DNA from 3 places in the Streptomyces sp. NPDC021356 genome. Region 1 is predicted to be linked to each of the others. Evidence: riboswitches for the same ligand, from Rfam matches in the RefSeq annotation. Region 1 holds a riboswitch; each other region holds the start of a gene.

Region 1 (10,325 bases):
GCAGCCACACGAAATTGGCCTGCGTCTCGGGGACGTTCCAGCCCTGCGTGCGCAGCGCGTCGACCACGCGCGTGCGCTCGCACACCAGCGAGCCGACCCGGCCCAGCAGCTCGTCCTCGGCACGCAGGGAGGCGATCGCCGCCTCCTGCGCCAGCTGGCTCACGCCGAACGGCACCGCCGTCTTGCGCAGCGCCGCCGCGACCGGCTCGTGAGCGATGGCGAAGCCCACCCGCAGCCCGGCGAGCCCGTAGGCCTTGGAGAAGGTGCGCAGCACACAGACGTTGGGCCGCTCGCGGTACAGGACCGCGCCGTCGGGCACCTCGGCGTCGCGGATGAACTCTCGGTAGGCCTCGTCCAGCACCACCAGCACATCACCGGGCACCCGGTCGAGGAACCGTTCCAGCTCGGCCCGGCGCACCACCGTGCCGGTCGGGTTGTTCGGATTGCAGACGAAGATCAGGCGGGTGCGGTCGGTGATCGCGTCCGCCATCGCGTCCAGGTCGTGCACATCACCCGGCGTGAGCGGCACCTTCACCGAGGTCGCCCCGCTGATCTGCGTGATGATCGGGTACGCCTCGAAGGACCGCCAGGCGTACATGACCTCGTCACCGGGCCCGCTGGTGGACTGGATCAGCTGCTGGGCGACGCCGACGGAGCCGGTGCCGGTCGCCACGTGCGAGGCGGGCACCCCGAACCGCTCGGCCAGCTCGTTGATCAGGTCGGTGCAGGCCATGTCCGGGTACCGGTTGAAGGAGCAGGCGGCCGCCGTCACCGTCTCCATGACACCCGGCAGGGGCGGATACGGATTCTCGTTGGAGGACAGCTTGTACGCCACCGGGCCGCCGGACGCGGCGGGCTTGCCGGGCTTGTAGGTGGGGATGCCTTCCAGCTCGGCGCGCAGTTTCGGGTTCGTCTCGCTCACCGCTGTCCTCCTCATGACCACCGCCGACTTCCAATACTCCATACCTTATGAGGATTGGGCGTCCCTGCGAATGGGTCGGAAGCCATCACTCCCGCCGGCTTCCCACGGCACCGGTCGCGCGGCATCGGGGGCATCCATGTACGAATATGTACGAACGAGGGGCGCGTCTCACATATATCTACGCGCCGGTGGCTCGCGCCGTGGCGCGCATCGCTCGTGCAGGTGAGTTGAGACCTCTTCGAGACCTCCAGGGCTCGGCAGGCCTACGGGTGTCACTGCTTCACGTCCTGGCATGAAATCGATGAACAGCCTTGGTTTCATCGGCAGTTGATGGGCTTCAGCCATGCAGAAACGTGCCTGTCAATGCGTGCATATGCGTCCGCACTACCCCACCGCATGAGCCCTACTATCGGCTCGCCATGACAGCAGCAGGGAAGCACCAGGTGAGCCGCGCGGAAACCTCTCGTCGAGGCAGTCGGCCGGGCCGGGCAGGCATCAGAGACGTCGCCGCCGCCGCCGGAGTCTCCATCACAACCGTCTCCGACGCCCTCAACGGCAAGGGGCGGCTCCCGGACGCCACCCGCCGCCACGTCCGTGAGGTCGCCGACCGGCTGGGGTACCGACCCTCGGCCGCAGCACGCACGCTCCGTACCGGCAAGTCGGGCCTCATCGGCCTGACCGTGACGACGTACGGGGATGAACCTTTCACCTTCACCGAGTTCGCGTACTTCGCGGAGATGGCGCGCGCCGCCACCTCCGCCGCGCTCGCCCGCGGCTACGCGCTCGTCATCCTCCCGGCGACCTCGCGCCACGACGTGTGGTCGAACGTCGCCCTGGACGGCACGGTCGTCATCGACCCCTCCGACCAGGACCCGGTCGTCAGCGAGCTGGTCCGGCAGGGCTTACCGGTGGTCAGCGACGGCCGCCCCGCCGGTTCCCTCCCGGTCACCGCCTGGGTCGACAACGACCACGAGGCGGCCGTCCTGGACATCCTCGATCACCTCGCCGAGGCCGGCGCCCGCCGCATCGGCCTGCTCACCGGCACCACGACCGACACGTACACCCACCTGTCCACGACCGCCTACCTGCGCTGGTGCGAGCGCGTCGGCCAGGATCCCGTCTACGAGGCCTACCCCGCCCACGACCCGTGCGCGGGCGCCGTCGCCGCCGACCGGCTGCTGGCCCGCCCCGACCGGCCCGACGCCGTCTACGGACTGTTCGACCCCAATGGCACGGACCTGCTCGCCGCCGCCCGCCGCTACGGCCTGCGGGTCCCCGAGGACCTGCTGCTGGTGTGCTGCAGCGAGTCCACGGTCTACGCCAACACCGAGCCGCCTATCACCACGCTCTCCCTCAAGCCACGCCGCATCGGCACCGCCGTGGTCCAGCTCCTCATCGACGCCATCGAGGGAGTCGATTCGGACCACCCGGTCGAGCAGGTGATACCGACCGAGTTGATCGTGCGCACCTCCTCGCAGCGGCGCCCGCCGCGCACGACCGTCAGCCCGCCCAGAACGCCGGAGGAGCAGTAAGGGCAGCTCGTCGCGGGACCGCCGAAGACTGCCCAATCGGGGCGAAAGCCGCGGTGAACCTGAGTCCTGCTCCGATTCACCACCCCTGGGTCATCACACGACGCGATCCGCATTCCTATGATGGGCGCACGACACCGCGGGCCGCTGCGACCAGGCAGTCCGAAGCGGTGCAGATGCGGCGCGATGGTGGAGGGGTCGATGACTCAGGGGGCCGGTCAGGGACCCGAGGTGGAGCGGACGGCGCCACTGCGCGATTTCCGCGTGCCCGCGTACATGAACGAGACCGCTCCGTACGCTCCCAGCGTGCCCCCCGCCGATACCGCGCCACCCCTGGAAGATGGCCCTCCCGCGGTCGAGGAGGGCTACCCGGACGCGTACACGCCCACCCAACGGGACCTGCCCGTCCTCCAGCGCGGGGACGCGGTCCAGGTGGCGGTGGACTCCGCCCCCGCACAGGCCGCGCAGCCTCCCGCCGGGCCCGGTCCGCTGTACGTCGTCGGCGACGTGCACGGCTACGTCGACCAACTGGTCGCCGCTCTCCAGGAGCAAGGCCTCATCGACGCCGCGGGCCAGTGGTGCGCGGGCACCGCGCGGCTGTGGTTCCTCGGCGACTTCACCGACCGCGGCCCGGACGGCATCGGCGTCATCGACCTGGTGATGCGGCTGTCCGCCGAGGCGGCGGCGGCCGGCGGCTACTGCAAGGCCCTCATGGGCAACCACGAACTCCTCCTGCTCGGTGCCAAGCGGTTCGGCGACACCCCCGTCAACTCCGGTGCGGGCACCGCCACCTTCCAGGCCGCCTGGCTGCTCAACGGCGGCCAGAAGTCCGACATGGACCGCCTCCAGGACCACCACCTGCAGTGGATGGCCCGCCTCGACGCGGTCGAGGAGGTCGACGGCTATCTGCTCGTGCACTCCGACACCACCTCCTACCTCGACTACGGCGACTCGATCGAAGCGGTCAACGACACCGTCCGCGAGACCCTCACCCGCAACGACGCCGACGAGTGCTGGGACCTGTTCCGCAAGTTCACCAAGCGCTTCTCCTTCCGCGACGAGGGCGGCGCCGACGCCGTGCGCTCCCTGCTCGATACGTACGGCGGCACCCGCATCGTTCACGGCCACAGCCCCATTCCCTATCTGCTGGGCGAGGTCGGCTCCGAGGACGGCGACGAGCCCACAGGCCCGCTCGTGGAAGGACCGCACGTCTACGCCGACGGACTTGCCATCGCCATGGACGGCGGCGTGACCATGGCCGGGAAGCTGCTGGTCCAGCAACTTCCCCTGGACATCTGAGCGTTCGACGAGCAGGCCCGTGACAGCGGGCCGGACCACGGCTCGGCGCGCAATTTGTGGAAACCCCCTGTCACCGCGCGCCGTCACGGCTCTACCATCGGTCTATCCGTAGCAGGCTCCCCTCCGTTTCTGCCCGACGGCTCGCTGTCATGCGAGCCCCAAGCCCTACGGAGCATCGGGGGATGCACATGAACAGCGTTCCGCAGCACCTGCTGATCGAGGACCGCCAGGAATACGAGCGGCTCCTCGACGAGGCGCTGCGCTCCGCCCCGCACCACCTTGAACCGGGCACCGCCGGACAGCGGCTCAACACCGAACAACTGCGCACCATGGCACTCGACGCCACGGCCCTGATCACCGCCGCCGCGGCCACCGAGTACCACCACTACGTGAAGGTCCGCGAGGACCTGCGTCGCCCCGCACCGGCCGTCCCCGCGTCCGTCCGCGAGAGTGACACCGCGGAGTCCGCAGGGGCCGCGGCAGGAATCGCGGCCACCGTCGGCGAGGCCGTCGAGCCCAGCGGTGCGGGCGCCGCCGCCGTCGTCGCGGTCCTCGCCCCCGTCCTCGCGGGCGTCGCCGCCGCTCTCTTCCTCCTCGTCGGCTACATACTGAAGATGCTCGACCCTGCACCGGCCTTCGCCCAGAGCCTGGTCACCGTCGGCTGGGTGTTCGGCGCCGTGACCGCTGCCGCCATCCTGGCGGCCGGGGCGGCCCTGCTGCTCACCGCGCTGCGCAACCGCCCGTCACCGGGCACCGCGCCGCACGAGGAACTCGTCCAGGCCCGCGCCGCCTGGCAGGAGGCCCTGCTCGAACGGGGCATCCTGCCGTTCCTGCGCGAGGCCCTCGCGGCCTCCGGGTCCGTCACGCCGTACCGGACGGACCCGTCGGCACCGAGCGGCCGCATGCCGCACCTCGGCTACGGCCGTCCCGGCTTCAGCAGCCCGGGCGACGGCGTCCCGGGCCCGCGTCCCAGCTACTCCAGCCCCGACTTCACCAGCCCGGACTTCGGAGGACCGGAACACCAGCCGGAGTGACAGCGGCCGCGGCCTCACTCAGCGAGCGGCAGGTACACCCGGTTGCCCGCGGCGGCGAACTCCTTGGACTTCTGGGCCATGCCCTCCTCGACCTCGGTCCGGCTGGTGCCGTGCTCGCGGCGGATGTCCTGAGAGATCTTCATCGAACAGAACTTCGGCCCGCACATCGAGCAGAAGTGGGCCGTCTTGGCGGGCTCCGCCGGGAGGGTCTCGTCGTGGAACTCCCGTGCCGTGTCCGGGTCGAGGGCCAGGTTGAACTGGTCCTCCCACCGGAACTCGAAACGGGCGTCGGATAGCGCGTCGTCCCACTCCTGGGCGCCCGGATGTCCCTTGGCGAGGTCGGCCGCGTGCGCGGCGATCTTGTAGGTGATGACCCCTGTCTTCACGTCGTCGCGGTTGGGCAGGCCCAGGTGCTCCTTGGGCGTGACGTAACAGAGCATCGCCGTGCCCCACCAGGCGATCATGGCGGCACCGATACCGGAGGTGATGTGGTCGTACGCCGGAGCGACGTCCGTCGTCAGCGGTCCGAGCGTATAGAACGGAGCTTCATCACAGATCTCCTGCTGAAGGTCGATGTTCTCCTTGATCTTGTGCATCGGGACGTGGCCCGGGCCCTCGATCATCGTCTGTACGTGGAAACGCTTGGCGACCGTGTTGAGTTCCCCGAGCGTGCGCAACTCAGCGAACTGCGCCTCGTCGTTGGCGTCCGCGATCGAGCCCGGCCTGAGGCCGTCACCGAGGGAGTACGTGACGTCGTAGGCGGCGAGGATCTCGCAGAGTTCCTCGAAGTTCTCGTAGAGGAACGACTCCTTGTGGTGCGCGAGGCACCAGGCGGCCATGATCGAGCCGCCGCGCGAGACGATGCCGGTCTTGCGGTTGGCGGTCAGCGGCACGTACGCGAGGCGTACGCCGGCGTGGACGGTCATGTAGTCCACGCCCTGTTCGGCCTGTTCGATGACCGTGTCCTTGTAGACTTCCCAGGTCAGTTCCTCGGCCCTGCCGTCGACCTTTTCCAGAGCCTGGTAGAGCGGCACCGTCCCGATGGGCACGGGGGAGTTGCGCAGTACCCATTCACGCGTGGTGTGGATGTTGCGGCCGGTGGAGAGGTCCATGACGGTGTCGGCACCCCAGCGGGTCGCCCACGTCATCTTCTCGACCTCCTCCTCGATCGAGGAAGTCACCGCGGAGTTGCCGATGTTGGCGTTGACCTTCACCAGGAACCGCTTGCCGATGATCATCGGTTCGATCTCCGGGTGGTTCACGTTGGCCGGGAGCACCGCGCGGCCTGCCGCGATCTCCTCGCGGACGACCTCGGGCGAAACGTTCTCCCGGACGGCCACGAACTCCATCTCCGGTGTGATCTCCCCCCGGCGGGCGTAAGCCAGTTGCGTCACGGCCTGGCCGTCACGGCCTCGCCGCGGCTGGCGCGGCCGGCCCGGGAACACCGCGTCGAGGTTGCGCAGGCCCCCGCGCGGTGCGGTGTGCTTGATCCCGTCGTCCTCGGGACGGACCGGCCGACCCGCGTACTCCTCGGTGTCGCCGCGGGCAGTGATCCAGTTCTCCCGCAGCGGCGACAGGCCACGGCGGACATCGGTGTCGACGAGCGGATCGGTGTACGGGCCCGAAGTGTCGTAGAGCGTGACTGACTGCCCGTTGGTGAGGTGCACCTGACGGACCGGCACCCGCAGATCGGGGCGTGAGCCCTCGACATACGCCTTGTGCCAGCCGATGGACACCCCGGCCTCCTCGCGGGAAGCGGACTGCCCCCCGTCGCTGGACAACTGCGCGGAGGCAGGCGTGCGTGCGTCCTTGTTGGTCATGAGACCTACTCCCTACGCCGGCATTACCCGGTAACAGGTTCGGCGGTCGACGCAGCGGCTTCCGTCCGGCGGCGGTTCCCGGGGAACGTCTCTCGTTCCACGTGAAACATCGCGAAGACGAAGGTCAGCGCCCTCTCAGCCCGGTGCTCCGAGCTCCCGCGTGTGCAAAGGTGCCTCCACGCTAGCGTCATATGGGGCGCGGTGAACAGTGGGCCCCTGCCCTTCTTGCGATGATCTGGCGGTGACCACGACACAGCAGTTCCCCCAGCCGCCGCCGGAACCGCGCCCCGACGCCGGGGCCGGGCAGGGACATGCGTCCGGGCAAGGCAGTCCCCACGGCCAGGGGCACGGGCACGGTCACGGGCACGGGCACGGCCCCGCCGCCCCGGTCTCCCAGCACCTCCGCAAGGTCATCGCCGCGATCCTGATTCCCTTCGCCGCCGCGGTCGTGGTCGGCCTCGTCGCGCTCTGGCCGGGCGGCGCCGCCGCGCACGAGCGCACCGGCGTGGGATTCGACCGACAGACGCAGCAGGCCACGGTCACCGTGGTGGTGTCGGTGAGCTGCAAGGCGGTGAACGCCTCCGGTGACACACCCACCGGGGACACCTCCACCGCCGAGGGCGCCTCTGCCCAGGCGCAGGCGTCCGGGACCTGCAAGAAGGCCACGGTCCGCGTCGACACCGGCCAGGACGAGGGGCGCACCTTCACCGAGATCGTGCAGCCGGACCAGTCGCGGCAGTTGCACCGGGGCGAGAAGGTCGTGGTCGCCTACGAGCCCGCGGCGCCGCGGGAACTGCAGTACTCGGTCACGGACGTGAACCGGGGTTTGCCCATGGCGCTGCTGGCCGGGATCTTCGCACTCGCCGTCGTGGTCGTCGGGCGACTGCGGGGCGTCATGGCGCTGGTCGCGCTGGCCATCAGCTTCCTGGTGCTGGACCTGTTCATCCTTCCCGCGATCCTGCAAGGGTCGAACCCGCTGGTCGTGGCCGTGGTCGGGTCGAGCGCGATCATGCTGATCGCGCTGTACATGTGCCACGGCCTGTCCGCCCGGACCTCGGTGGCGGTGCTCGGCACGCTGATCTCCCTGGTGCTGATCGGCGTCCTGGGTTCGCTGTTCATCGGCTGGGCCGCGCTCACGGGCAACACCGACGACGACACCGGCCTGATCCACGGTCTTTATCCGGCGATCGACATGAGCGGTCTGCTCCTCGCCGGTGTGATCATCGGCTCGCTCGGCGTCCTCGACGACGTGACGGTGACCCAGACGTCGGCGATCTGGGAGCTGCACGAGGCCAACCCGTCCATGGGCTGGCGCGGGCTGTACCGCGCCGGCATCCGCATCGGGCGCGACCACATCGCGTCCGTCGTCAACACCCTGGTCCTCGCGTACGCGGGCGCGGCGCTGCCGCTGCTGCTGCTCTTCTCCATCGCGCAGAGCAGCGTGGGGACCGTCGCCACCAGTGAACTCGTCTCCGAGGAGATCGTGCGCACCCTCGTGGGCTCGATCGGCCTGGTCGCCTCGGTGCCGGTCACCACGGCCCTGGCTGCCCTCGTCGTCTCGGCCGACCGCCCGGAGGCGGTGCGGAACCGGGCGGCGGCCGGGCTCCCCGCTCCCGCGCGCGGTGGCCGGGGCAGACGACGCAAGCAATGAGGCCTCACCGGGGACGGTGAAGGGACTGAGGGCTGGCCCGGCCTGCTCCTCGGGCCGGGCCTCAGGCCTCGGGCCGCCCCTCAGGCCTCGGATCGGGCCGGCGTCGTGTCTCGTGCCGGGCGGTGAAGCGTTACTCCATGGCACGCGCCCGCTTGCAGAAACGCTTCAGCCCGCGCTCTGCTCTTCCGCCAGGATCCGGTCCAGGGCCTCGTCGAGATGCGCGTCGAAGTCGGCCAGAGCACCTTCCTGGCCCAGCGGCACCAGTTTGTCCGTGCGGTCGAGGAACGCCACCAGGGGCGCCGTGGAGGAGCGGAAGAGGGCCCGGTCGACGCCGACCTGAAGACGGATCAGGACCTCCGCAAGCGAGTCGGACTCGGCAGGCGCGATACGCACGTCGCCGTCCCCGCACGGCCTGCCCACTCCGTCCACCAGCAGCTCCCGCCCGAACGCCCAGGTGACGGGGGCGTCACCGGGCAGATGGAAGGTCAGCCGTACGGCATAGGGATCACAGGTCTCGTACCGCAACTCCACCGGAATGCGGAAGGAGAGCTCCTCGGACACGAGAAAGCTCATCATGACCTCTGCCTGTACGGACTCGCGCATCACTACCCCGTCATCTGCCGTCGACTGGCCGGGAATGATCCCCATAACACTGGTGGCATCTTGCTGAACGTATATGGCAGATCACAAGGAGTGAGTTTTCAGATACTGATAGCCAGCGCGAGAGACCCGACACGCCGCCCCACCTCGCACTGCAACTGGCGCGCCGCGGGCAGCAGCCGGTCGGCCTGATGAGCGGGGAGTGAGAGCGCCATCGTCGCGGCCATGGTGCCCACGGTGATCGGAACGGCCGCGCAGACCGTCCCCAGCGCGTACTCCTGACGTTCCGTCACCGGCTGCATCCGCGGCATCCGCTCCAGACGTCGCAACATGGTGTGGTCGTCACGGACCGTGTAGGGAGTGATGGACCGCACCGGGTAGCGGGCCAGATGGTCGCGGCGGGCGTTCTCGTCCAGCTGGGAGAGCAGGCACTGGCCGATCGCGTGCGCGTGTCCGGTCTCCCGGAAGTCGGCCCACTCCTGGACAGCCGGATTGCCCGGGGTGTCGGAGACACACACGACCTCGATCTCGCCGTCCCGGTACATCGCGTAGTAGACCGGCACACCGATCAGATCGCGCCATTGTGCGAGCGAGTCGACGACCGTGCTGCGACGTTTCTGCGCCGCTCCGCTGCTGCTCAGCCGTTCGGCCGCCTCGCCGAGGAAGAACAGGCCCCGATCGCGGTGGAGGTAGCCCTCGTGGACCAGCGTCCGCAGCAGGTGGTAAGCGGTGGGGAGGGCGATGCCGGTCTCGCGGGCGAGCTGCTTGGCGGGGGCGCCGTGCTCGTGCCCCGCGACGGTCTCCAGCAGGCGCATCGCGCGCTGCACGGATCCGATGAGGGTCTGCGCCGCCGACGCGGGCGGCTGCTCCGGAACGCCGACGTGGGGGTGCTCCACCCGCGGCGCGGAACGCGGCTGGGCGGGGAGTCCCGTGGAACCGGACGGTGCCCGCGGGGCCGGGGGCGCGTGCGGTCCTGCGGGGGCGGTGTCAACCGTGGCCAAGGGTCACTCCCGTAGCGCGAGGGGGCAGCCCGTGCTGGGGACACGGGTGGGGGAACGCTGCCCGCGGGGGCCGGCCCCCGCGTCGATTCCCGGACCTTATCGGCCTGTCACCACTCCCAGGCGGACTGTCCGGAAAACTTCCCTCCCCCGAGGGAACCGCTGCTCCCCGTCCCGGTTCACCGGTGTCCCGGAAGGCTCACCAGTCGCCGCGCGACGACGAACCCGCCATGAACTTCCGCACGATGTAGATCAGACCGCCGACCAGCGCGACGAAGATCAGCAGCTTGAAGAGCAGACCGATCACGAAACCGACGACCGTCGCTATGAGGCTGCCGAAGACGACCAGGGCGATGACCGGCACCGCGATCCACTTCACCCACCACGGCAGACTCGTGAAGACCTCTCGCATTGCCCCGTCCTTACCTCTCCGCCGGCCCTGCGCCGGTTTCTCCGGATGGCCGGCGCCTCG
Region 2 (10,325 bases), on a different contig from region 1:
GCGAGGGGGTGACGAGCGGCGAGTTCAGCGAGGAGATCGACGTGCCGCTGACCGCCGCCGCACTGGTGGGCATGGTGCTGGTGGCCGCCCTGGACTGGAAGGCGTTCCAGCCGCAACGGTCGCTGGACGACGTCCACTCCGCGCTGTCCCGGCTCCTGCAGGGCAGGGTGAGCGGCCCGCGCTGAGGCCCGCACGCGAGCGCCGGGAGCGGCGGAAGCGCCGGTGCGGAACGGCCACGTCCCCCGTGGGCCGTCCCGCACCGGCGCTCTGCCGTACTCCCCCGTCCCCCGCGCCCCGGTCCAGGGCGGCGCCGTTCCGCCGCCCCGTGTCGGCGGTACCGGCGCCGTGCCCCTTCCCGTGGCTCCACTCTCTCGTCCGCGCGGGGCACGCCCCATCCGCGTACGTACTCATCTCGCCGCCTAGGTACAGGTACTCAGCCCTGCGTACACGTTCCTGGTCACCCGCCCGCCGTCACCGCGAGGCAGCGGAAAGCCGCTGGTCACGGCCCCGCGGCGGGGATTGTCAGTGGTGGTCGATAAAGTCGCGGGCATGGCAGGGATTGCGGTGATCGGCGCCGGGATGGGCGCGCTGGCGGCGGCTGCCCGGCTGGCCGTCGCGGGCCACCGGGTGACGGTGTACGAGCGGACGGAGACGTACGGCGGAGCGGTGCGCCGCTTCGAACGGGACGGCTTCGCCTTCGACACCGGCCCCGGCCTGCTCCCGCTGCCCGCGGTCTACCGAGATCTGTTCGTGAAGACCGGCAAGGAGCCCCTGGAGAACCGCGTCGAGCTGGTCCAGGTCGATCCCGCCGCACGGCACGTCTTCGCGGACGGCACCGAGGTCTCGCTGCCGAACGCCTCACGCGCGGGTGTCGTCGCGGCCCTGGACGAGGCGCTCGGCGCGGGCGCCGGGCAGCGCTGGGGCGACTTCCTGGTGCGGGCGCGCGAGGCCTGGGACCGCACCCGCCGGCCGCTCCTCGAAGAACCGCTGTGGCCCAACTGGCCCGTGCTCGCCGAGCGGGAGCCCTATCCGGCGCTCCCGCACAAGCGTCTGCTGCGCACCCGGCGGGCCGGCACGCTCGCCGAGATCGGCGCCTGGGAGCTGCGCGATCCGCGTCTCGCCGCCCTCCTGGAGAGCCACGCGCTCGCGTACGGCCTCGATCCCAGGACCGCTCCGGCGAGCGCCGCGGTGCTGCCGTACATGGAGCACGCCTTCGGCGTCTGGTACGTCCGCGGCGGTCTGCGGGAACTGGCGCGGGCGGTGTACGAGCGGTGCGTGGCCCGCAGGGTCGAGTTCGTCTTCGGCACCGAGGTCGCGGGGATCGTCGAGAAGGACGGCCGCGTGGCGGGCGTGGAGTTCGCCGGCGGGGGCACGGCTGACGCGGAGTACGTGGTGGCCGGTGCGGCGCCCGGGACGCCGAGCGGTTTCGACGCCGGGGCGGTGCCGCGGGGCGAGGGGGCGGTGCCGCCGCGGCGGGACATGCCGAGCCGGCTGACCGTGCTCCTGGCGCTGCGCGGCGGCCGCCCGGAGGGGACGGCCCACCGGACCGTGGTGCACGCGCTGGACCGCGAGGCCGAGTGGGACGGCCTGTTCGGCACGGCCTCGGGGCCGGCCGCGACGGCCCCTACCGTCACGGTGCTGCGTCCCGGAGACCCGAGCCTCGTCCCCGACTCCGCCCACGAGACGGTCACGCTCACGGCCACCGTCCCGGCGGGCAGAACGGCAGGCGGATCGGCGGCTGCCGGCCAGGAGTCCGCGGAAGCGCTGGCCGAGCGGATGATCACCGCTGCCGCCCGCGCCGTGCCGGGACTGCGCGACCGGCTGCTGTGGCACGAGGTGCGCACCCCCGCCGACATCGAGCGGGAGACCGGCGCCAAGGGCGGAGCCGTGCCCGCACCCGCGCTGGCCTCGGCAGGCGGACGGCTGCTGCACCCGGCGAACTCGACCCGGACCGAGGGCCTTTACACCGTGGGCGGCTGGTCGCACCCCGGGGGCGGGCTGCCGCACGCCGGGATGTCGGGTGCGCTGGTGGCCGGACTCGTCGTGGAGGGACCGGAGTTCCGCGGCTCGCAGTGAGCCCGCCGCGAAAACGGTGAGCCGGGTTCAGAATGGGTGAGCCGGGTTCAGAAACGGTACTGCTCGTCGAAGCCCGCGCCGTGCTGCGCCTGGCCGTGCCCCTGGGCGTTCCCGCCCTGCCCGTTGGCGCCCTGCCCGCTGCCCTGGTACGGGTACGTCTGCTCCCCGGGGAGTTCACCGCCGTAGGCGGGATCGTCGCTGCGCTGCTGCGGTACCCACACACCGCCGGCCGGGGTCTCACCGCCGTAACCGCCCGTCGCGTACGGGTCCTGGGTGCCGTAGTCCTGCTGGCCGTAGCCGCCGGTGTAGGCGGCGCCGTCATAGGTCTGGGTCCCGATGTACGGGTCCGAGTAGGCGGCGTACTGCTGCTGGCCCGTGCCGTCGTAGCCGTAACCCTGCTGTCCGTACCCGGAGTAGTCGTACCCGTAGCCCGCGTCGGAGCCCTGGGCGGCGGTCGCGTACGGGTCCGGGGCGGTCCCGTCGGACTGGCCGGGCCGGCCGGGCTCGCCGCCGAAGTCACCGTAGACGCCGTAGGAGCCGGTGTCGTCCGGCAGGGGCTGCGGCGCGTACACGGCGGTGGACTCGGCGGCCGTGGGCTCCAGGGGGCGGACGGGAGTGAAGACGTCGTCCGGTTCGTCGTCATCGCGTCCGAAGGCCAGGTCCTCGGGTGCGGGACGACCGGGCGCGCCGTCCGGGCCGGCCGCTTCGGCGGGCGCGTCGTCGGCGGCTTCGGGACCGGTGGCGTCGGAGCCCGGGGCCTTGCGGCCGGGCCTGCCGCGGCGGCGCTTGGTGCCTTCGGCGGCACTCGGCTGCCTGACCGCCCAGCCCGCGACGAAGCCGCGGCGGAAGGAGAGCGTCACGTAGGTCTGCCCGACCGCGAAGGTGATCGCGCCCAGCGCGATCACCAGAACGGACGGCATGAGGACACCGAGCACCACGCAGAGGAAACCGCCGAAGGCGAGCAGCCGCCAGCGCAGGCGCGCCTTGTACTGCAACAGCACTTCGCCGAGCAACCACAACGCGACGATGCCGAACGCGATGTAGAGGACCGCCCAGCCCATGTACGCCCCTCTCCCAGTGGTCGCTCCGCAGTGTGTCGTACAGGGGAGCGACCGGTCTAGGCCCGCGGTGGGTGGTGCAGGCCCAGGTTCTCGTAGATTTCCAGCGTCGCCGTGGAGTTGTTGAGCGTGATGAAGTGCAGCCCGGGCACTCCTTCGGCCAGCAGCCGCGCGCAGAACTCGGTGGCGAACTCGATGCCAATGGAGCGTACAGCGGCCGGATCGTCCTTCGCTGCGAGGATCCGGTCTTTGAGGGCGTCCGGGAAGGCCGCGTTGGTGAGCGACGGGATCCGTGCGAGCGTCTTGGCGCCGGCGATCGGCATGACCTCGGGGATGATGGGTGTCTCGCAGCCCGCGGCGGCGACCCGGTCGCGCAGCCGCAGGTAGTCCTCCGGGTGGAAGAACATCTGTGTGATGGCGTAGTCGGCGCCCGCGCGGCACTTGTCGACGAAGTGACGGACGTCGGCGTCCCAGTCGGCGGAGCGCGGGTGCATCGCGGGGAAGGCCGCGACGCCGACGCAGAAGTCACCGGAGGTCTTGATCAGTTCGACGAGTTCGGCGGCGTACCGCAGACCGCGGGGGTGCGGCACCCACTCGCCCATCGGGTCGCCGGGCGGATCGCCGCGCAGGGCCAGCATGTTGCGGATCCCGGCGTCGGCGTACTGCCCGATGATGTTGCGCAGGTCGGCCACGGAGTGGTCGACGGCGGTGAGGTGCGCGATCGGGGTGAGGGTGGTGTCCGACGCGATGGCCTCCGTCGCCTTGACGGTGCCGGCGCGGGTGGAGCCGCCCGCGCCGTAGGTCACGGAGACGAAGTCGGGCGCCACGGCCTCGACCCGGCGCAGCGCGTTCCACAGGTTCCGCTCGCCCTTCGGAGTCTTGGGGGCGTAGAACTCGAACGAATACGTCGTCTTGCCGGTCGCGAGCATGTCGCGGACGGTAGGGGCGTGGTCCGACCTGGTGGATGCGGTGCCGAGGGCCATACCCGCAGGTTAGCCAGGGTGTGGCGGTCCCCCAACCGGATGTCGGTGTTTTGCCCGATTTGCCGACTTGTTGTCCACTCCTTGGACACTTCGGCCCATCGGCTCGCCGGACGGCCCCTACCGCCGGGAGGGCCTGACACGGCTCCCCGCCGAACGGCGGCCCTGGGTTCCCGTACCGCCGGGCCGGTCACGCCTGCCGCAGACGCTTCGCGAACTCCGCCGCCGCCGCGCCGGGGTCGCCGGCCTCGGTGATCGCCCGGACCACGACGACGCGTCGGGCGCCGGCCTCCAGCACCTGGTCCAGGTTGCCGAGGTCGATGCCGCCGATGGCGAACCAGGGCCGGTCGGTGCCGAGGGCGGCGGTGTGCCGGACCAGGTCGAGACCCGGCGCGTGGCGGCCGGGCTTGGTCGGGGTGGGCCAGCAGGGGCCCGTGCAGAAGTAGTCGACGCCGTCCTGCTCGGCGGCAGCGGCGGCCTCGGACTCGGCATGGGTGGAGCGGCCGATCAGGACGTCGTCGCCGAGTATCGCGCGCGCCGCGGGGACGGGCAGGTCGCCCTGGCCCAGGTGCAGCACGTCCGCGCGGGCGGCGTGGGCGACGTCCGCGCGGTCGTTGACCGCGAGCAGTCTGCCGTGGCGGGCGCAGGCGTCGGCGAACACCTCCAGGTGCTCCAGCTCCTCCCCGGCCTCCATGCCCTTGTCGCGCAGTTGCACGATGTCGACGCCGCCCGCGAGGACCGCGTCGAGGAACTCGGGCAGGTCGCCCCGGTCCCTGCGGGCGTCCGTGCACAGGTACAGGCGCGCGTCGGCCAGGCGGGCGCGGGCGGCGGCTGCGGCGGTGTCGGACATACGGGGTCCCCCTGGGATCGGTTGCGGTGTGTCGAAGGCGTACGGGCCACGGCTTCGGAGCGCCTGGGCCGGTCTCGGCCGGTCTGCGCCTGCCTCGGCCTGCCTCGGCCGGGAACGACCGCGGCCCGTACGCCGGACGGATGGTTCAGTCCGGGCAGCGGGCGGCCCGGACAGCGGGCCGCCCTGTCAGTGCGCCCGGGGTCAGACGGCGAGCGCCTGGGCGCGGCGCTTCACCTCCGTGCCGCGATTCTCGCTCAGGGCCTGGGCCGGGGTGCCGGGCAGGGTCGGGTCGGGGGTGAAGAGCCACTCGATCATCTCTTCGACCGTGAAGCCGTCGTCCCGCAGGAGCGTCAGGGTCCCGGACAGGCCCTTGACGACCTTGTCCTCGTCGATGAAGGCGGCGGGGACGTGCAGCGCGCGGTTCTCACCACGGCGTACGGCGATGAGCTGGCCCTCCTTGACCAGCTGCCGCACACGCGTCACCTCGACGCCGAGCTTCTCGGCGATGTCGGGCAGGGTCAGCCAGGCGGGGACGAGCGCATCGGTCTTCGCGTCAATCTCGGTCACGGAACCAAGCGTGCCATCTGCCACTGACACTCGGAAGCCGACCCCGCCCACCTGGGCGGAGGCCGTTCGGTGCGCTTCGCTAGGCGGTGGCCGCCTTCAGCGGCCGTGACGGGTCGGCCAGCAGCGCGGGATCCATCGCCGCGCCCGCCTCGATGAGCCGTCTGCCCTGCGCGAGATCCCGCGGCCGGCCTACCGCCAACAGGGCGACCAGGCGGCTGCCGCGCAGCCAGCAGACCGTCCAGGCGGGGCCGGAGGGGTCGCCGCGCCAGACGGTGGTGTCGGCCGAGGTGTGGTGTCCGGCGTACTGCACGAAGCGGCCGAACTGCTCGGACCAGAAGTACGGCACCGGGTCGTAGACGGCCGGGGTCAGGCCGATCACGTTGGCGGCGACCGTACGCGGGCCCTGGAGCGCGTTGTCCCAGTGGTGGACCAGCAGGCGCTCGCCGTACCGGCCCGACGGGAAGGAGGCGCAGTCGCCGACCGCGTACACGTCCGCCGCGCCGGCGCGCAGGTGGTCGTCGGCGAGCACCTCTCCGCGCTCGCCCAGCTCGATGCCGGAGCCCGCCAGCCAGGCGGTCGCGGGGCGGGCGCCGATGCCGACGACGACGGCGCCCGCGGGCAGCCGTGCCCCGTCGTCGAGCACGACCGCGCCGGGCTCGACGCGCGCCACGCGCGCGTGGGTGCGCAGCTCGGTACCGCTGTCGGCGTACCAGGCGGTCATCGGGGCGGCCACCTCGGCGGGCAGGACGCCCGCCAGCGGCCGGTCGGCGGCCTCCACGACCGTCACGGCGCAGCCCGCCTCGCGGGCGGCCGTGGCGAACTCGGCGCCGATCCAGCCCGCGCCGACCACGACGACGTCGTGCTGCTCGGCGAGGACCGGCCGCAGCCGTTCGGCGTCGTCCAGGGTGCGCAGCAGGTGCACGCCCGGGACGTCCTCGGCGCCGGGCAGCCGCATCGGCTCCGCGCCCGTGGCGAGGACCAGCACGTCGTACGGGACGGGTCCCTCGGAGGTGTCGAGCACATGGGCTTCGAGGCGCACGGCCAGGGCCTCGCAGCCGAGCCGCAGCTCCAGGCCGAGCGCCTCGAAGTCGACGTCGAAGGCGGACCCCTCGGCCTTGCCGAGCAGGACGGCCTTGGACAGCGGCGGCCGGTCGTAGGGCTGGTGGGGTTCGGCGCCGATCAGGACGACGGTGCCGGTGAAGCCCTGCTCGCGCAGGGCGACCGCGGTCTGCACTCCGGCCATGCCCGCGCCGACGACGACCACGCGCCGCGGCTGGGCCGTGCCCTGTTCCTGCGTCTGCTCGCTCACCTGATCACCATAGTCACCTGACGTTTTGTCAGTCAGGGGGCGTGCGGAGTGACGTGCTCCACAACGCCCGCCGACGCCTCGTCCGCCGACGCCCCGTCCCCCGGGGCCACGCCCGTGAACGCCACGGCCGCCGACGCCACCACCGCCGACGCCATGCCCGCGGACGTCACCCGCCCACCTGTTCCACCACGCTCGTGCCGCTCCCGGCCTGCGACTCCCACTCCCACGTCTCCTCCAACCGCACCCGTCCGTCGGGGAGTTCGACGACCGTCGAGACGCAGTGCCCCGAGGAGGTGGTGCCGTCGTGCTTGAGCTGGACGTACCGGAAGTCGAGCCGGTCGCCCGCCCGGGTGCCCACCAGATGACCGCGGACGACGTCACCGCCCGCGTACTCGGCCCAGATCTCACCGCCCCGCTCGTGGTAGGTGAAGCGGGTGCGGGTTCCCACCTGGCCGGGGGCCTGGTCGGTGACGGGGGCGAGGACGAGACCGTCCAGCGAGGGCGGCATACAGGAGGCTCCCTTACAAAAGCGCTGCTCCAGGGGCTAGGGTGGCCACCGTACAAGCACTCGCGGGAGCCCGGACGCACCGGGCTGAGAGGGAGGCTGGCGGCCTCCGACCGTACGAACCTGATCCGGGTCATGCCGGCGAAGGGAGGGGCTGGACGCCCATGTCGTTGCCACGTACGTCAGACGTCCTCGTCGTCGGGGGCGGGATCATCGGGCTCGTGACCGCCTGGCGCGCGGCCCGCAGCGGGCTGGCCACGGCCGTGGTGGATCCGGAGCCGGGCGGCGGTGCCGCGCAGGTGGCGGCCGGGATGCTGGCCGCCGTCACGGAACTGCACTACGGCGAGGAGACCCTGCTCGGCCTGAACCTGGCATCGGCCCGCCGCTACCCGGCGTTCGCGGCCGAGCTGACCGAGCTGACCGGCCTCGACCTCGGTTACCGCAGGTGCGGGACGCTCGCCGTGGCGCTGGACGCCGACGACCGCGCCCACCTGCGGGAACTGCACGCCCTGCAACAGCGCTCCGGCCTGGAGTCGGAATGGCTGTCGGGGCGCGAGTGCCGGCGCCTGGAGCCGATGCTCGCGCCGGGCGTGCGCGGCGGGCTCCGGGTGGACGGCGACCACCAGATCGACCCGCGGCGGCTGGCCGCCGCCCTGGTGGCCGCCTGCGAGCGCACGGGCGTCGTCTTCCACCGCGCGTGGGCCGAGCGGCTCACCGTCGAGCGGGAGCGGGCCACGGGCTGCGTGCTGCGCGACGGCACCGCGCTCGGCGCCGAGCAGGTGGTGCTGGCCGCCGGCAGCCTCAGCGGACGCCTCGCGGGGGTGCCGGACGAGCTGCTGCCGCCGGTGCGGCCGGTGAAGGGGCAGGTGCTGCGGCTGACCGTGCCGAAGCGGTACGCGCCGTTCCTGAGCCGCACGGTGCGGGCCGTGGTGCGCGGCGGCCACCTCTACCTGGTGCCGCGGCTCAGCGGCGAACTGGTCGTCGGGGCCACCAGCGAGGAGCTGGGCTGGGACACCACGGTGACGGCGGGCGGCGTCTACGAGCTGCTGCGCGACGCGCACGAGCTGGTGCCCGGCATCACCGAGCTGCCGCTGACCGAGACCCGGGCCGGGCTGCGCCCCGGCTCCCCCGACAACGCGCCGCTGCTCGGCCCGACCGGTCTGGACGGGCTCCTTGTGGCGACCGGCCACTACCGCAACGGCGTGCTGCTCACGCCGGTGACCGGTGACGTCATGGCCCACGTGCTGACGACCGGCGAGCTGCCGGACGAGGCCCGTCCCTTCACCCCGCGGCGCTTTCGCGCCGCCGCCCTCACGGAGCAGTCCGCATGACCCTCCCCGTCCGCATCTCCGTCAACGGCGAGCCGCGCGAGTTCGCGCCCGGCACGGCCCTGGACACCGTCGTACGGGCCCTGACCGCGGCGCCCTCCGGGGTGGCCGCCGCCCTCAACGAGACCGTCGTCCCGCGCGACCGGTGGCCCGCCACCGCCCTGACCGAGGGCGACCGCGTCGAAATCCTCACCGCCGTCCAAGGAGGCTGACCCATGGCCGACGACCCCTTCGTCCTCGGTGGTACGTCCTTCACGTCCCGGCTGATCATGGGCACCGGCGGTGCGCCCAGCCTGGACGTCCTCGAACGGTCGCTGGTGGCCTCCGGCACGGAGCTGACCACGGTCGCGATGCGCCGGGTGGACCCTTCCGTGCACGGCTCCGTGCTGTCCGTGCTGGAAAAGCTCGGCATCCGGGTGCTGCCCAACACCGCGGGCTGCTTCACGGCCGGCGAGGCGGTCCTCACCGCCCGCCTCGCCCGGGAGGCGCTCGGCACCGACCTGGTCAAACTGGAGGTCATCGCCGACGAGCGCACGCTGCTGCCCGACCCCATCGAACTGCTGGACGCGGCGGAGACGCTGGTCGACGACGGCTTCACGGTGCTGCCCTACACCAACGACGACCCCGTGCTCGCCCGGAAGCTGGAGGACGTCGGCTGCGCCGCGATCATGCCGCTGGGCTCGCCGATCGGGTCCGGGCTCGGGATCCGCAACCCGCACAACTTCCAGCTGATCGTGGAGCACGCGCGCGTGCCGGTGATCCTGGACGCGGGCGCCGGCACGGCCTCGGACGCGGCGCTGGCCATGGAGCTGGGCTGCGCGGGCGTGATGCTCGCCTCGGCGGTGACGCGGGCGCAGGAACCGGCGCTCATGGCCGAGGCGATGCGGCACGCGGTGACGGCCGGTCGCCTGGCCCGGCTGGCGGGCCGCATCCCCCGGCGGCACTTCGCCCAGGCGTCCTCCCCGGCGGACGGCCTGGCCGACCTGGACCCGGAACGCCCGGCCTTCTGAAGCGGGGCGGGGCCCGCGTCCGGAATCCGGCCGGGCCCGCGTGCGTGCCCGGCCCGACCCCGCGTCCGAAGCCCGGCCGAGGGCACGGGTGGGATTGGAGCCAGCCCGCCCGCGGAACCGGGCCGGCCCCACGCGTGAAGACGGACGCGCCCCCTGCCCGAAGCACGGTCGGAGGCGCGTCCGTACCCCGACCGAGCCCGCGTCCTGCCCGGCCGAGGGAGCCCGAGGGCCCGGAGCGCGCACGCGCTCGGAATGGGAGCGGGCCCGGGTCCGGAGCCCGGCCGGGGGAGCGCGAGGGCCCGGAGCGAGCACGCCCGCCGAACCGGGGGGCCGAGCCCACGCACGAAGCCAGGCCGAGGCCACTCGTGGACCCCGGTGGGGCCACCCGTGGACCCCGGTGGCCCTCCGTAGGCCCCGGCCGGGCCACCCGTGATCCCCGTCCGGGCCCCGCCCGTGACCCGGGCCAGGCCCGTGCGCCCCGCGTGCGCTCCCCGCTCGGCGCCCGCGCGCGTGGGAAGCGTCACAGCTCGGCTGCAGTCCCGGGGTGCGGGCCCGCCAGGCGGCTCGGGTGTCCGTGGCGGCTCGTAGACTCCCCTGCGTGGATACGACCCTTCAGGACCCTCTCGTCGGGCAGGTGCTCGA
Region 3 (10,325 bases), on a different contig from region 1:
TCCGCGTCCGGCCGGGCGAAAAACCGCCGAACAACCGCCGGACAACGGAACGTCGCTCCGATCCACCTACGGAGCGACGTTCCGCTGTGTCGACGGGCGCTCGGGACACCGAGGGACTCACGGGTCGCGCGATGACCACCGGCCCGTCCCGGCGCGTCACGGTGTCGTCGGGGGTTCCGGTTCCGACGTCTCGTCGTCCGGCTCGCTCGCCCACCGGGACAGGAGTTCCTCGAAGGCGTCCATCCCCAGCAGGAGCAGCATCATCGCGATCGGCGTGCACAGTGCCACCACAACCATGGAGCCTCCCGAGGGGAGCACCGGCGGACTCTCTTCACCCGGCCCCGCGAGCCGCACGCGGCGAGGCACTACCCAGTGTGGGGCCGAACGGGGTACCGCGCACTTCGTTCAGTTCGGGCCGGCGCCGGCCGCGGCCTGCGGCGGACCGGCGACCGCGGCCGGCCGCAGGCGGGTCCCCTCCGCGCTGCCCGGCGCGGCGGTCATGACGCCGTGCCCAGCCCCGTCCCCGGTGTCGTGGTCATGGTGCCCATCTCCGGCGCCCCCGCCGGAGCGCCGCCCGCGGTGGTGGTACGGCTGCTCCTACCCTCGGACCCCGTCGCCGGCCGCCCCGTCCGCCGTACGCGGCCGCCGCAGTGCGCGCAACGGCGCGTACACGAGCAGGGCCGCCGCGAACGCCACCGGATAGGCGAGATCGGCGCCGTGCAGGGCCCGGGCGGCCGGGCCCGTGTACAGGCCGGTGTTCATGAACGGCACGGACACGGCGAAGGCGACGACGAACGCGGTGAGCGCCGGCCACCAGGACTGCGGGCGGTCCGTCTCCTGTGACAGCTCGACGGGGCGCCCGCCGCGGGCGCGGGCCCGGGCGGCCCAGTCGACGATCACGATGGCGACGAAGGCCGGGATCCAGTACCCGACGAACAGCAGCACGTTCTGGAAGCGCGCGGTGGTGTCGGCCGCGTGCATCCACAGCACCAGCGGGAACCCGAGGACCGCGGCGAGGGCGGCGGCCGGCGGCCGGGGCAGGCGTACGCCCATGGTCTGCAGGGCCAGCGACCCGCTGTAGTCGTTCATGGCGTTGCTGCACAGGGCCGAGAGCGCGATCGCCAGGAGCCCGAACGCGCCGAGCGCGCCCCCGCCGAGCAGCGTGTCGACGCCGTGGGCGGTCTGGTCGGTGAACTCGGCGGCGCCCCACAGGCCGAGCGCCTGCACCGCCACGAAGGACAGGCCGATGCCGAGCAGCGTGCACCAGAACATGCGCGGACGCGATGCCGTGCGGGGCAGGTAGCGGCTGAAGTCACTGGCGTAGGGGGCCCAGGACAGGGCGAGGCTCAGCGCGACGGTGCAGGTCAGGGCGAACGCCCCGGCCCGGTCGGCGCCGTGCACGGTGGCGGTCGCGGCCGGGTGGGCGCCGTGGACGAGCTTGGCGGCGAGGACGGCGAAGGCCGCGGCGAGCGCGAAGGTCATCACCGTCTGCAGCCGGTGGATCACCTCGTAGCCGAGCACACCCAGCGCGCCCTGGCCCGCCATCATCACCAGGACGCCCGCCCAGAACGGCCAGCCGCACAACTGGGCCAGCGCCTCCCCGCCGAACAGGCCGATCAGCGCGTCCCAGGCGATCGACGACAGCCACTGCAACACGCCCGGCACGGTGACGGCCCGGCCGAACGCCAGCCGGGCCAGGGGCATCTGCGCCGCCCCGGTCCGGCTTCCCCAGGTGCCCAGGTAGGCGGTGGGCACCGCGCCCAGCACGGTGCCGAGCACGACGGCGGCCAGGGCGGTGGTGAAGTCGAGCCCGAGCGTGGCACCCACGGTGCCGCTGAACACGCCGGTCATGGTCAGGTTGGGGGCGAACCAGACGGTGAACAGCCGCCCCGGGCCGCCGTAGCGGGTGTCCTCGGGCACCGGCGTGATCCCGCGTGCCTCCATCCGCAGATCACCGGGGGCCGTCGGCATCCGTCCGTCGAAGACGTGCCGCGGGCCGGCGGCGGCCGGCTCGGTGCGGGCATGCGGCAATGACATGTGACATCCCTCCGCCAGTCCTAACTGGTTCAGGTTCGACGGGTGTGATCTCAGCCCCGCGCAGGGGCACCCCGTGTCCAGGTACGGCCGCCAGGATAGCCCGGCCCGGTGTCAGGCCTCGCCGGGGTGGTCCCCGTCGAGCGCCAGCACGGCGAAGGTGGCCAGCCAGTGGTCGGTGGTGAAGTCGCCGCGCTCCACCGCGGGCAGGCCTGCCGCGAGGTGCGCCCTTGCCGCCTCGGCCAGGCGGGTGCGGACCGGACCGTCCGGCAGCGCCCCGGCGATCGAACGCAGCGCGGCGGCCCTGCTGAGGGCCAGGCCGAGCAGGTGGCCGATCTGCGGATCGGCGTGGTCGGAGACCACCGGCACGTCCAGCGACGGGCAGGACGCGCCCGAGCGCAGGGCGGGCAGGAACCGGTCGAGCCAGGAGGCGAACGCCTCCGGGGCGAGCACCCGGCGCATCGCGTCGGCCTCGGTCAGCGCGGGCGACAGGAAGTCCTGGCCCGACGGCTCCCAGTGGGCGGGAGCGTCGTGGTCGTCGGCGAACCAGGCCAGCAGACGTTCCCGTACGGCGTCGGCGGTCGGGGCGGACAGTTCCCCGGAGTCCAGGAGCAGACCGAGCGCGAAGGCGCTGTTGGGATGGTTGCCGTGGCGCACGGGATAGGTGGCCTTCGGGAGCCAGTCGGCGAGCAGCCGCTCGACGGCGGCGACGCCCGGTGCCAGGGCCTCGGCCCAGCGCGCGCCCGCCGCCCCCGAGTACGCCCGGCACTCGGCGGCCAGCGCCACCAGCCAGGCCCAGCCGTACGGCCGCTCGAAGGAGGGCCGGTCCAGGAGGTAGGCGGCTTCGGCGGCGATGTTCCGCGCGGTGAGGTGCCGGTCGAGCACGTTCACGTAGGGCGCGGTCTCGGCGAGCGCGGGTGTGCCGCCGTGTCGGCGCAGCACGCGCACGAGCAGCCAGTGCATGTGGACCGAGGAGTGCCAGTCGTAGGCGCCGTAGAAGGCCGGATGGAGGCTGTTCGGCCGCGTGTCCTCGGCGGCGGAGGTGACCAGGTGGGCGGGGAAGTTGGGGTACTCGCGGGTGATGTTGGCGAGGGCGAGCCGGGCGAAGGGCGTCGCGTAGGAGGTGAGCGGCATCAGTGGGTGGCCCCCTCGGTGATCTTCAGGTCCTGCTCCGTGGGCGTGCCGGCGGCGGCGACCAGCAGGGCGCGCAGCCCGCGGGCCACGGTGGCGGGCTCCAGGGCCGGGGCGGTGCCGTCGGTGACCTGCTCGGGCGCCCAGGGGACATGTACGAAACCGCCGCGGACGTGCGGGAACTCGGTGGCGATGAGGTGGCCGAGGCCGTACGCGACGTGGTTGCAGACGAACGTGCCCGCGGTGTGGGAGACGGCGGCCGGGACCCCGGCCCCGCGCACGGCGGCGACGCAGGCCTTGACGGGGAGGGAGGAGAAGTAGGCGGCGGGGCCGCCGGGGACGACCGGTTCGTCGACGGGCTGGGCTCCGGCGTTGTCGGGGATGCGTGCGTCGTCGATGTTGATGGCGACGCGTTCGACGGTGACGGCGGGCCGCCCGCCCGCCTGGCCCAGGCAGAGGACCAGCTCGGGGGCCGCCGCGCGGACGGCGTCCCGCAGCGCGTCCAGCGAGGTGGCGAAGACGCAGGGCAGTTCGGCGGCGGTGACCGTGAGTCCGGCGGGCGGTTCGGCGGCCAGGAGGCGGGCCGCCTGCCAGGACGGGTTCACGCTCTCGCCGCCGAAGGGGGCGAAGCCGGTGACGAGCACACGGGTCATGGGACTTCCTTCACGGGAACGACGGTGGGGCGGGCCGGGGCGGGCGGCGCGGGCCGGGTGGCTCAGAAGGCGAAGACCGCCATGATCACGGTGCAGCAGACCAGGAGCGGCAGCGCCGTCGGGATCTGCGCCTTGATCGGCCCGTACTGGTCCTTCAGTTCGAGCAGGGTGGCCGGGACGATGTTGAAGTTGGCGGCCATCGGCGTGCAGAGCGTGCCGGCGAAACCGGCCAGCATGCCGATCGCGAGGACGGCGGCCTCGTTGCCGTGCATCTGCTCGATGAGGATGGGCCAGCCGATCGCCGCCGTCATGACCGGGAAAGCGGCGAACGCGTTGCCCATGATCACGGTGAACAGGAACATGCCCAGGCAGTAGGCGATCACGGCGAGGTACTTCGAGTTGTCCGGCAGCACGTCGTTCACGATCTTGCCGACCTGGGTGCCGACGCCGGCCAGCGCGAAGATCGACCCGAGCACGGCGAGGAGCTGGGGCAGCAGCAGCGCGGAACCCATCGCCTCCAGCATGGAGCGGCCGGAGTGCAGCGGCACGGAGAGCTTCTTCTCGCCGGTGACCAGCATGCCGACGACGAGGGCGACGACGCATCCGACGCCGAGGCCGAGCAGCGTGGCCTTGCCCTTCTCGAACAGGCCGGAGTCGTCGAGCACGGAGGCGCAGACGATCGCGACCACCGGGATCGTCAGGGCGGGGATGAAGATCCTGCTGCCGAGCCGGGAGGCGGAGGCCTCGCGCTGCTCGGCGGTGGTGGTCACCGGCACGCCCTTGCCGAGGAAGTTGAACCCGGCGAGCACGATCAGGACGAGGACCGCCACCCCGAGCGGTTCGGCGGGCAGGGTCCAGCCGCCGTCGCCCGACTCGGCGTTCGCCACCCCGGTCCCGTAGGGGAAGGTGAGTCCGAGCAGGCCCCAGAACGCCGCGGACGTCCACCGCTTCGGGTTGCTGCGGTCGGCCGCCATCTGCACGGCCATGACGACGAAGACGAGGCCCACCAGCCAGTAGAGCCATTCGACCTTGATCACTTGGCGGTTCCCTTCGGCAGCGGCAGGTCGTGTTCCGCGGCGGCGAGTGCCATCTCGCGTTCCAGCTGCCGGTCCAGGAGCAGCAGGCGGGCCCCGTGGATGAGGAAGGCGCAGACGGCGAGCGGTATCGCCCACAGCGCCAGCTGGGTCGGTTCGAGTTCCTGGTGGTACGTCGAGTTCACGAAACCGGTGATCAGCAGGATCGAGCCGATCGCGATGAAGCAGTCCTCGCCGAAGAAGACACCGACGGTGTCGGCCGAGGCGGCGTAGGAGCGAACCTTCTCGCGCAGGCGCTCCGGCAGCGCCGCGCCCGTCGTGCGTTCGGCCGCGGCCTCCGCCATGGGCGCGACGAGCGGCCGTACGGTCTGCGCGGGACCGCCGATGCTGTTGAGGCCGAAGGCCGCCGTGACCTGCCGGACCAGCAGGTAGACGGTGAGGAAGCGGCCGGCGCTGAGACTGCCGAGCCGGCCGATGAGGTTGCGGGCCTGTTCACGCAGGCCGTAGCGCTCCAGGAGGCCGATCACGGGGAGCACGATGGCGAAGACGGTGACCGAGCGGCTGTCGGCGAAGGACCGGCCGAAGGCCGCGAGGACCTCCAGCGGGTTCATCCTGCCGAGCAGTCCGGTGACGATCCCGGCGACGCCCACGACGAGGACGGGGTTGCGGCGCGTGACGAATCCGAGGATCACCACGACCACACCGAGGAGAACGATCATGCGCGGCCTTCTTCAGGCATGGGGGACAGGGCGCCACGCGGATCCGGGGCTGCCGGAACCCATGGGGATGCACGGACCCTAGGCGATCGTTGAACGATCGAACAAGGGGCAGATTCACGTCGCCGTCATGCGGCAGCCACGGCACCCCCTTGTCGGATCGTTCAACAATCGTCTACTTTCAAGGTGTGATCGATCTCAACGCGGACCTCGGTGAAGGCTTCGGACGCTGGACCCTCACCGACGACGACGCCCTCCTGTCGGTCGTCACCAGCGCCAACGTCGCCTGCGGCTTCCACGCCGGCGACCCCTCGGTGATGCGCCGCGTCTGCGACCTCGCCGCCGAGCGCGGAGTACGGATCGGGGCCCAGGTGTCCTACCGTGACCTGGCCGGCTTCGGACGGCGTGCCATGGACGTGCCCGGCGAGGAACTGGCGGCCGAGACGGCCTACCAGATCGGGGCACTGCGCGTCTTCGCCCAGGCAGCCGGAACCGACGTGGCGTACGTCAAACCGCACGGCGCGCTCTACAACCGTACCGTCCACGACGCCGACCAGGCCGCCGCCGTCGTGGCCGGAGTGAGCCTCGCGGGCGGCGGCCTGCCCGTGCTCGGCCTGCCCGGATCACACCTGCTCGCCGCCGCCGAGGCGGCCGGGCTCACCGCCGTGCCCGAGGCCTTCGCCGACCGCGCCTACACCCCCGAGGGCACGCTCGTGCCGCGTCGTCTGGCGAATTCCGTCATCACCGACGAGGACGCGGTGGTGCGACGCGCCCTGGCCTTCGCGGTGGACGGCGCGGTCCAGGCCGTGGACGGCACGACCGTCACGGTCGCCGCACGGTCCCTGTGCGTGCACGGCGACACCCCGGGCGCCGCCCTCATCGCGGCCCGGGTCCGCGCCGCTCTGGAGGCCGCCGGCGTCGAGGTCGGGTCCTTCGCATGACCGGCGAGCAGCCCCTGACCGTGCGGACCGCCGGGCCCCACGCGCTCCTCGTCGACCTGCCCGACTCCGAACGGACCGCCGCCTTCCACGCCGAACTCCTGCGCCGGCGCGCGGCCGGAACCCTGCTGCCCGTCGAGGAGATCGTGCCGGGAGCGCGGACCGTGCTCCTGGACGGCGTACCGGACCCGCGGGCGCTGGCCCGCCGCCTGGCCCACTGGGACGTGCCCGCGCGGGCCGCGGACGACGGGGGCGTGGTGGAGATCCCCGTGCGCTACGACGGGCCCGACCTCGCCGACGTTGCCGCGCTGTGGGGGATCGGCGCCCACGAGGTCGCCGCCCGGCACTCCTCCTGCACCTACCGCGTCGCCTTCTGCGGATTCGCCCCCGGCTTCGGCTACCTCACCGGACTGCCCGCCGCCCTGCACGTGCCGCGCCGCGACACGCCCCGCACCCGGGTCCCGGCCGGCGCCGTCGGACTCGCCGGCCCCTACACCGCGGTGTACCCGAGGGCCACGCCCGGCGGCTGGCAGCTGATCGGCACCATGCCGGACCCCGCCCGGCTGTGGGACCTCGCACGGGACGAACCGGCGCTCCTCACCCCGGGCACCCGGGTGCGGTTCGTCACCGAGGACCGCGTCACAGACGACTGCGTCACCGAGGACTGTGCCACCGAGGACGAGGCGGCATGAGCACCGAGATCACCGTCGTACGCCCCGGAGCCCTCACCACAGTGCAGGACTCCGGCCGGCGCGGCCACGCCCACCTGGGAGTCCCGCGCTCCGGCGCACTGGACGCGCCCGCCATGGCACTCGCCAACCGGCTGCTCGGCAACGACCCCGACGCCGCCGTCCTGGAGACCACGGTGACCGGCTGCGCCCTGCGCCCCGACCACCATGTCACCGTCGTGGTCGGCGGCGCCCCCTGCCCGGTGACGGTCGACGGCCGGCCCGCCGCCTGGGGCACACCGGTGCACGTGCCCGCGGGCGCGGTCCTCGACGCGGGCACCGTCACGGCGGGCGTGCGCTCGTACGTGGCCGTCGCCGGCGGCATCGCCGTGGAGCCGGTCCTCGGCAGCCGCTCGACGGACCTGCTCTCAGGGCTCGGCCCGGCGCCCCTGCGCGCCGGAGACGTCCTCCCCCTCGGCGCCCCGGCCGGACGGACGGCGCCGTCCGGTACCGCCCCCTGGCCCGCGCCCCCCGCGGAACTGGTCCTGCCGCTGCGGCCGGGTCCCCGCGACGACTGGTTCACCGCCGCGGCACGGCGCACCCTCTTCTCGGCGACGTACCGCGTCTCCCCGCACAGCAACCGTGTCGGCCTGCGCACCGAGGGGCCTGCGCTCGAACGGGCGAGAGGCGGCGAACTGCCCAGCGAGGGCATGGTGCTCGGTGCGGTGCAGGTTCCGCCCGACGGCCGCCCGGTCGTCTTCCTGAACGACCATCCGACGACGGGCGGCTACCCCGTCATCGGAGTCGTCACGGACCGCGGCCTGGCGTCCGCCGCCCAGGCGCCGACCGGAACGCCGATCCGTTTCACCCCGGGGTGAGGGACTGACTCAGGTTCACCTCGGGGCAAGGGACTGACTCAGGTCCCCCAGGGGTGAGGGACTGGCGCTCACACCGGGACGACGGTCCGAGACGCGGCACGGAACAGGACGCGGCGGAGCCATGACGTTCGGCCGGACCCGAGGGCCGCGCCCGGCGGTTCATGAGAAGCCCGGTCGCTCGTCGACCTCGTCCGGCGCACGGCGCCGGACGAGGTCGGGCGGAGGGTGGCCAGGCCCGCCGGGGCATTGGCCGCACCGAGCCGGAGCGGAGCGCGCAGCCCGCTCCGGGCGCTGCCCGGCGTACGGTCGAGCACACCGAACCCCACGCACTCTCCGCGCACCGCAAGATCGCGTGGACGGAACGGCAATCCCGCGCATCCCCGAACCGCCGCGCCCGCTCTAGCGTGACGGAATGCCGTATCACTTCCGCGTCACCGCACGCTCGCAGGCCAGGCCCGAGACCGTCTACTCCGCCCTCGTCCGCGCGGCGACCTGGCCCGCGTGGTCGCCGATCGACTCCGCCGAGATCGAGGGCGGCGGCGACCCCGCGCAGCGCCAGGACGTCGGTGACACACGGATCTTCCGGACCGGCCGGGCCCTCTCGCACGAACGCATCGTCGAACTGGTCACCGACCGGCGCTTCGTCTACGAGAACACGAGCGGCCCGTTCCGCTCCTACCGGGGGACCGTCGACCTCACCGACGCGCCGCACGGCGGAACCGACATCACCTGGGCCGCCGCGTTCGAACCGAAGCTGCCCGGCTCGGGGCGGCTGTGGCAGTGGTACCTGACCCGCTTCATGCGGCGGATGGCCGACGGCCTGGCCGGCTACGCCGACACGGCCTCCGACGGCGACCCGGTCCGCTGAGAGCGGCCGCCGAGGCCCGCCGCCGGGTCACCCGCATGGCGAGCCCACGGCCGTGGCCGCCCCCGTGGCCGCCCCGCACCCGCCCGTGTGGACGGCCGCCGGCCGACGAGCGCCGCCCGCCCGGCGCCGAAGGCGCCGCGTACGGCTCAGGCGCGGACGGTGACGGTCGCGAGGAAGCGGAGCAGGGTGTCCGCGACCGCTTCCGGGGCCTCCAGCGGCAGCAGGTGCCCGACATCGGGGACGACGGTCATGGTCGCGTGCGGCACGGAGGGCAGCAGGCACTCGCGCAGCACACGGGGCGGCTCGACCCTGTCGTGCTCCCCGGCCAGCACGGCCACCGGAGCCTCGATGCGCCGGGCCTGCGCGGTGATGTCCTCGGCGATCCCGTGCAGCGGCCACTGCGTGCGGGCGTCGCCCGAGGCGGCGAGGCTGTCCCGGACCACATCGTCCCGCGTCTGTCGCGGCAGGGCTACGGCGGTCAGCACATGGTCCAGGGCCTGGCCGACCGTCTCCGGTGAGTCGTAGGCGTGGGACAGGCCCTGCCGGTACTCCTCCGTCACGGCGGCGGCCGGCAGCGGGGGAGCGGGCGCGACCAGGACCAGCCCGGCCAGCCTTGAGGGCCGCCGGGCCGCGACCAGTTGAGCGACCTTCCCGCCCATCGAGTGACCGACGAGGACGAAGGGACCCGCGACGCACTCCTCGACCACCCGGAGCAGGTCGTCGGCGAGCCGGCCGAGGTGGTACGGACCCGGCAGCTCACGCGAAGCGCCCCAGCCGCGCTGGTCGAAGCGGACCGTCGCCTGCTCGGGGGGCAGATGCCGGACGACCTCGTCCCACGTGGCCGCCGAGCCACCCCAGTAGTGCGTGAACACCAGGGCGGTCCCGCCGTCACCGCCCCCGGTCCGCACCTTCAGGGAGCCGCCCGCCACGGCCACGGTCTTTGTAGTATTCGACATCTTCGCGTCTGTCCTCCATGTCGCGGCAGACCGGGCTGTCCCGTGGGACATACGCCCCGTGGGCCGACCGGCCTGCCTGTGGTCACGCGAACGACGCTACGTCGGCGGACCGAACCGCCTTGCTGGAAAGAGACCGACCTCTTGTGGAAAACGGACACCCTGCCGTGCGGCAGCTGCGCTACCTCCCCGCTGTCGGGGCCGTCCACGGAGTGGAGGTCCTCAGTTTCGAGGCCCTGCGCAGGACGGACACCGCACGGCGCCGCACCCGGTTGCAGCGCCCCGACTTCCACGTCCTCGCCCTGGTCACCGCGGGCAACGGCAGCCACGAGGCGGACTTCCGCCGACATGAGCTGCGCGCGGGCAGCGTCGTGTGGATCAGACCAGGCGCGGTGCACCGCTGGAGCGACGTCGACCGCCTCGACGGCCCGCTCGTCCTCTTCCAGCCGGGG

What was found. Region 1 has a riboswitch for thiamine pyrophosphate ahead of thiC (phosphomethylpyrimidine synthase ThiC). Riboswitches for the same ligand answer to the same signal wherever they lie in the genome.
Region 2: linked by a shared signal. The riboswitch ahead of thiO (glycine oxidase ThiO) and the one ahead of thiC (phosphomethylpyrimidine synthase ThiC) in region 1 are both predicted to bind thiamine pyrophosphate.
Region 3: linked by a shared signal. The riboswitch ahead of AB0G56_RS00060 (cytosine permease) and the one ahead of thiC (phosphomethylpyrimidine synthase ThiC) in region 1 are both predicted to bind thiamine pyrophosphate.

Annotation. Positions count from the first base shown of each region.
Region 1 is NZ_JBFACU010000006.1:226,134-236,458, reverse strand. It holds gene hisC (histidinol-phosphate transaminase) at 1-922, opposite strand, end outside; gene AB0G56_RS10395 (LacI family DNA-binding transcriptional regulator) at 1,342-2,454, shown strand; gene AB0G56_RS10390 (metallophosphoesterase) at 2,653-3,750, shown strand; gene AB0G56_RS10385 (hypothetical protein) at 3,933-4,784, shown strand; gene thiC (phosphomethylpyrimidine synthase ThiC) at 4,799-6,604, opposite strand; TPP riboswitch at 6,597-6,774, opposite strand; gene AB0G56_RS10375 (YibE/F family protein) at 6,846-8,255, shown strand; gene AB0G56_RS10370 (SsgA family sporulation/cell division regulator) at 8,421-8,858, opposite strand; gene AB0G56_RS10365 (helix-turn-helix domain-containing protein) at 8,957-9,751, opposite strand; gene AB0G56_RS10360 (DUF5326 family protein) at 10,053-10,265, opposite strand.
Region 2 is NZ_JBFACU010000002.1:333,668-343,992, forward strand. It holds gene AB0G56_RS03675 (TetR/AcrR family transcriptional regulator) at 1-185, shown strand, start outside; gene AB0G56_RS03680 (NAD(P)/FAD-dependent oxidoreductase) at 550-2,076, shown strand; gene AB0G56_RS03685 (hypothetical protein) at 2,124-3,137, opposite strand; gene metF (methylenetetrahydrofolate reductase [NAD(P)H]) at 3,194-4,117, opposite strand; gene thiE (thiamine phosphate synthase) at 4,305-4,964, opposite strand; gene AB0G56_RS03700 (Rv2175c family DNA-binding protein) at 5,166-5,531, opposite strand; gene AB0G56_RS03705 (FAD-dependent oxidoreductase) at 5,611-6,840, opposite strand; gene AB0G56_RS03710 (hypothetical protein) at 6,873-7,010, opposite strand; gene AB0G56_RS03715 (hypothetical protein) at 7,007-7,348, opposite strand; TPP riboswitch at 7,401-7,512, shown strand; gene thiO (glycine oxidase ThiO) at 7,510-8,676, shown strand; gene thiS (sulfur carrier protein ThiS) at 8,673-8,885, shown strand; gene AB0G56_RS03730 (thiazole synthase) at 8,889-9,683, shown strand; gene pknB (Stk1 family PASTA domain-containing Ser/Thr kinase) at 10,282-10,325, shown strand, end outside.
Region 3 is NZ_JBFACU010000001.1:1,058-11,382, reverse strand. It holds gene AB0G56_RS00065 (hypothetical protein) at 157-297, opposite strand; gene AB0G56_RS00060 (cytosine permease) at 598-2,037, opposite strand; TPP riboswitch at 2,027-2,121, opposite strand; gene AB0G56_RS00055 (DUF2891 domain-containing protein) at 2,149-3,168, opposite strand; gene pcp (pyroglutamyl-peptidase I) at 3,168-3,818, opposite strand; gene AB0G56_RS00045 (DUF979 domain-containing protein) at 3,881-4,855, opposite strand; gene AB0G56_RS00040 (DUF969 domain-containing protein) at 4,852-5,571, opposite strand; gene AB0G56_RS00035 (5-oxoprolinase subunit PxpA) at 5,757-6,509, shown strand; gene AB0G56_RS00030 (allophanate hydrolase subunit 1) at 6,506-7,198, shown strand; gene AB0G56_RS00025 (biotin-dependent carboxyltransferase family protein) at 7,195-8,052, shown strand; gene AB0G56_RS00020 (SRPBCC family protein) at 8,465-8,920, shown strand; gene AB0G56_RS00015 (alpha/beta hydrolase) at 9,067-9,876, opposite strand; gene AB0G56_RS00010 (AraC family transcriptional regulator) at 10,020-10,325, shown strand, end outside.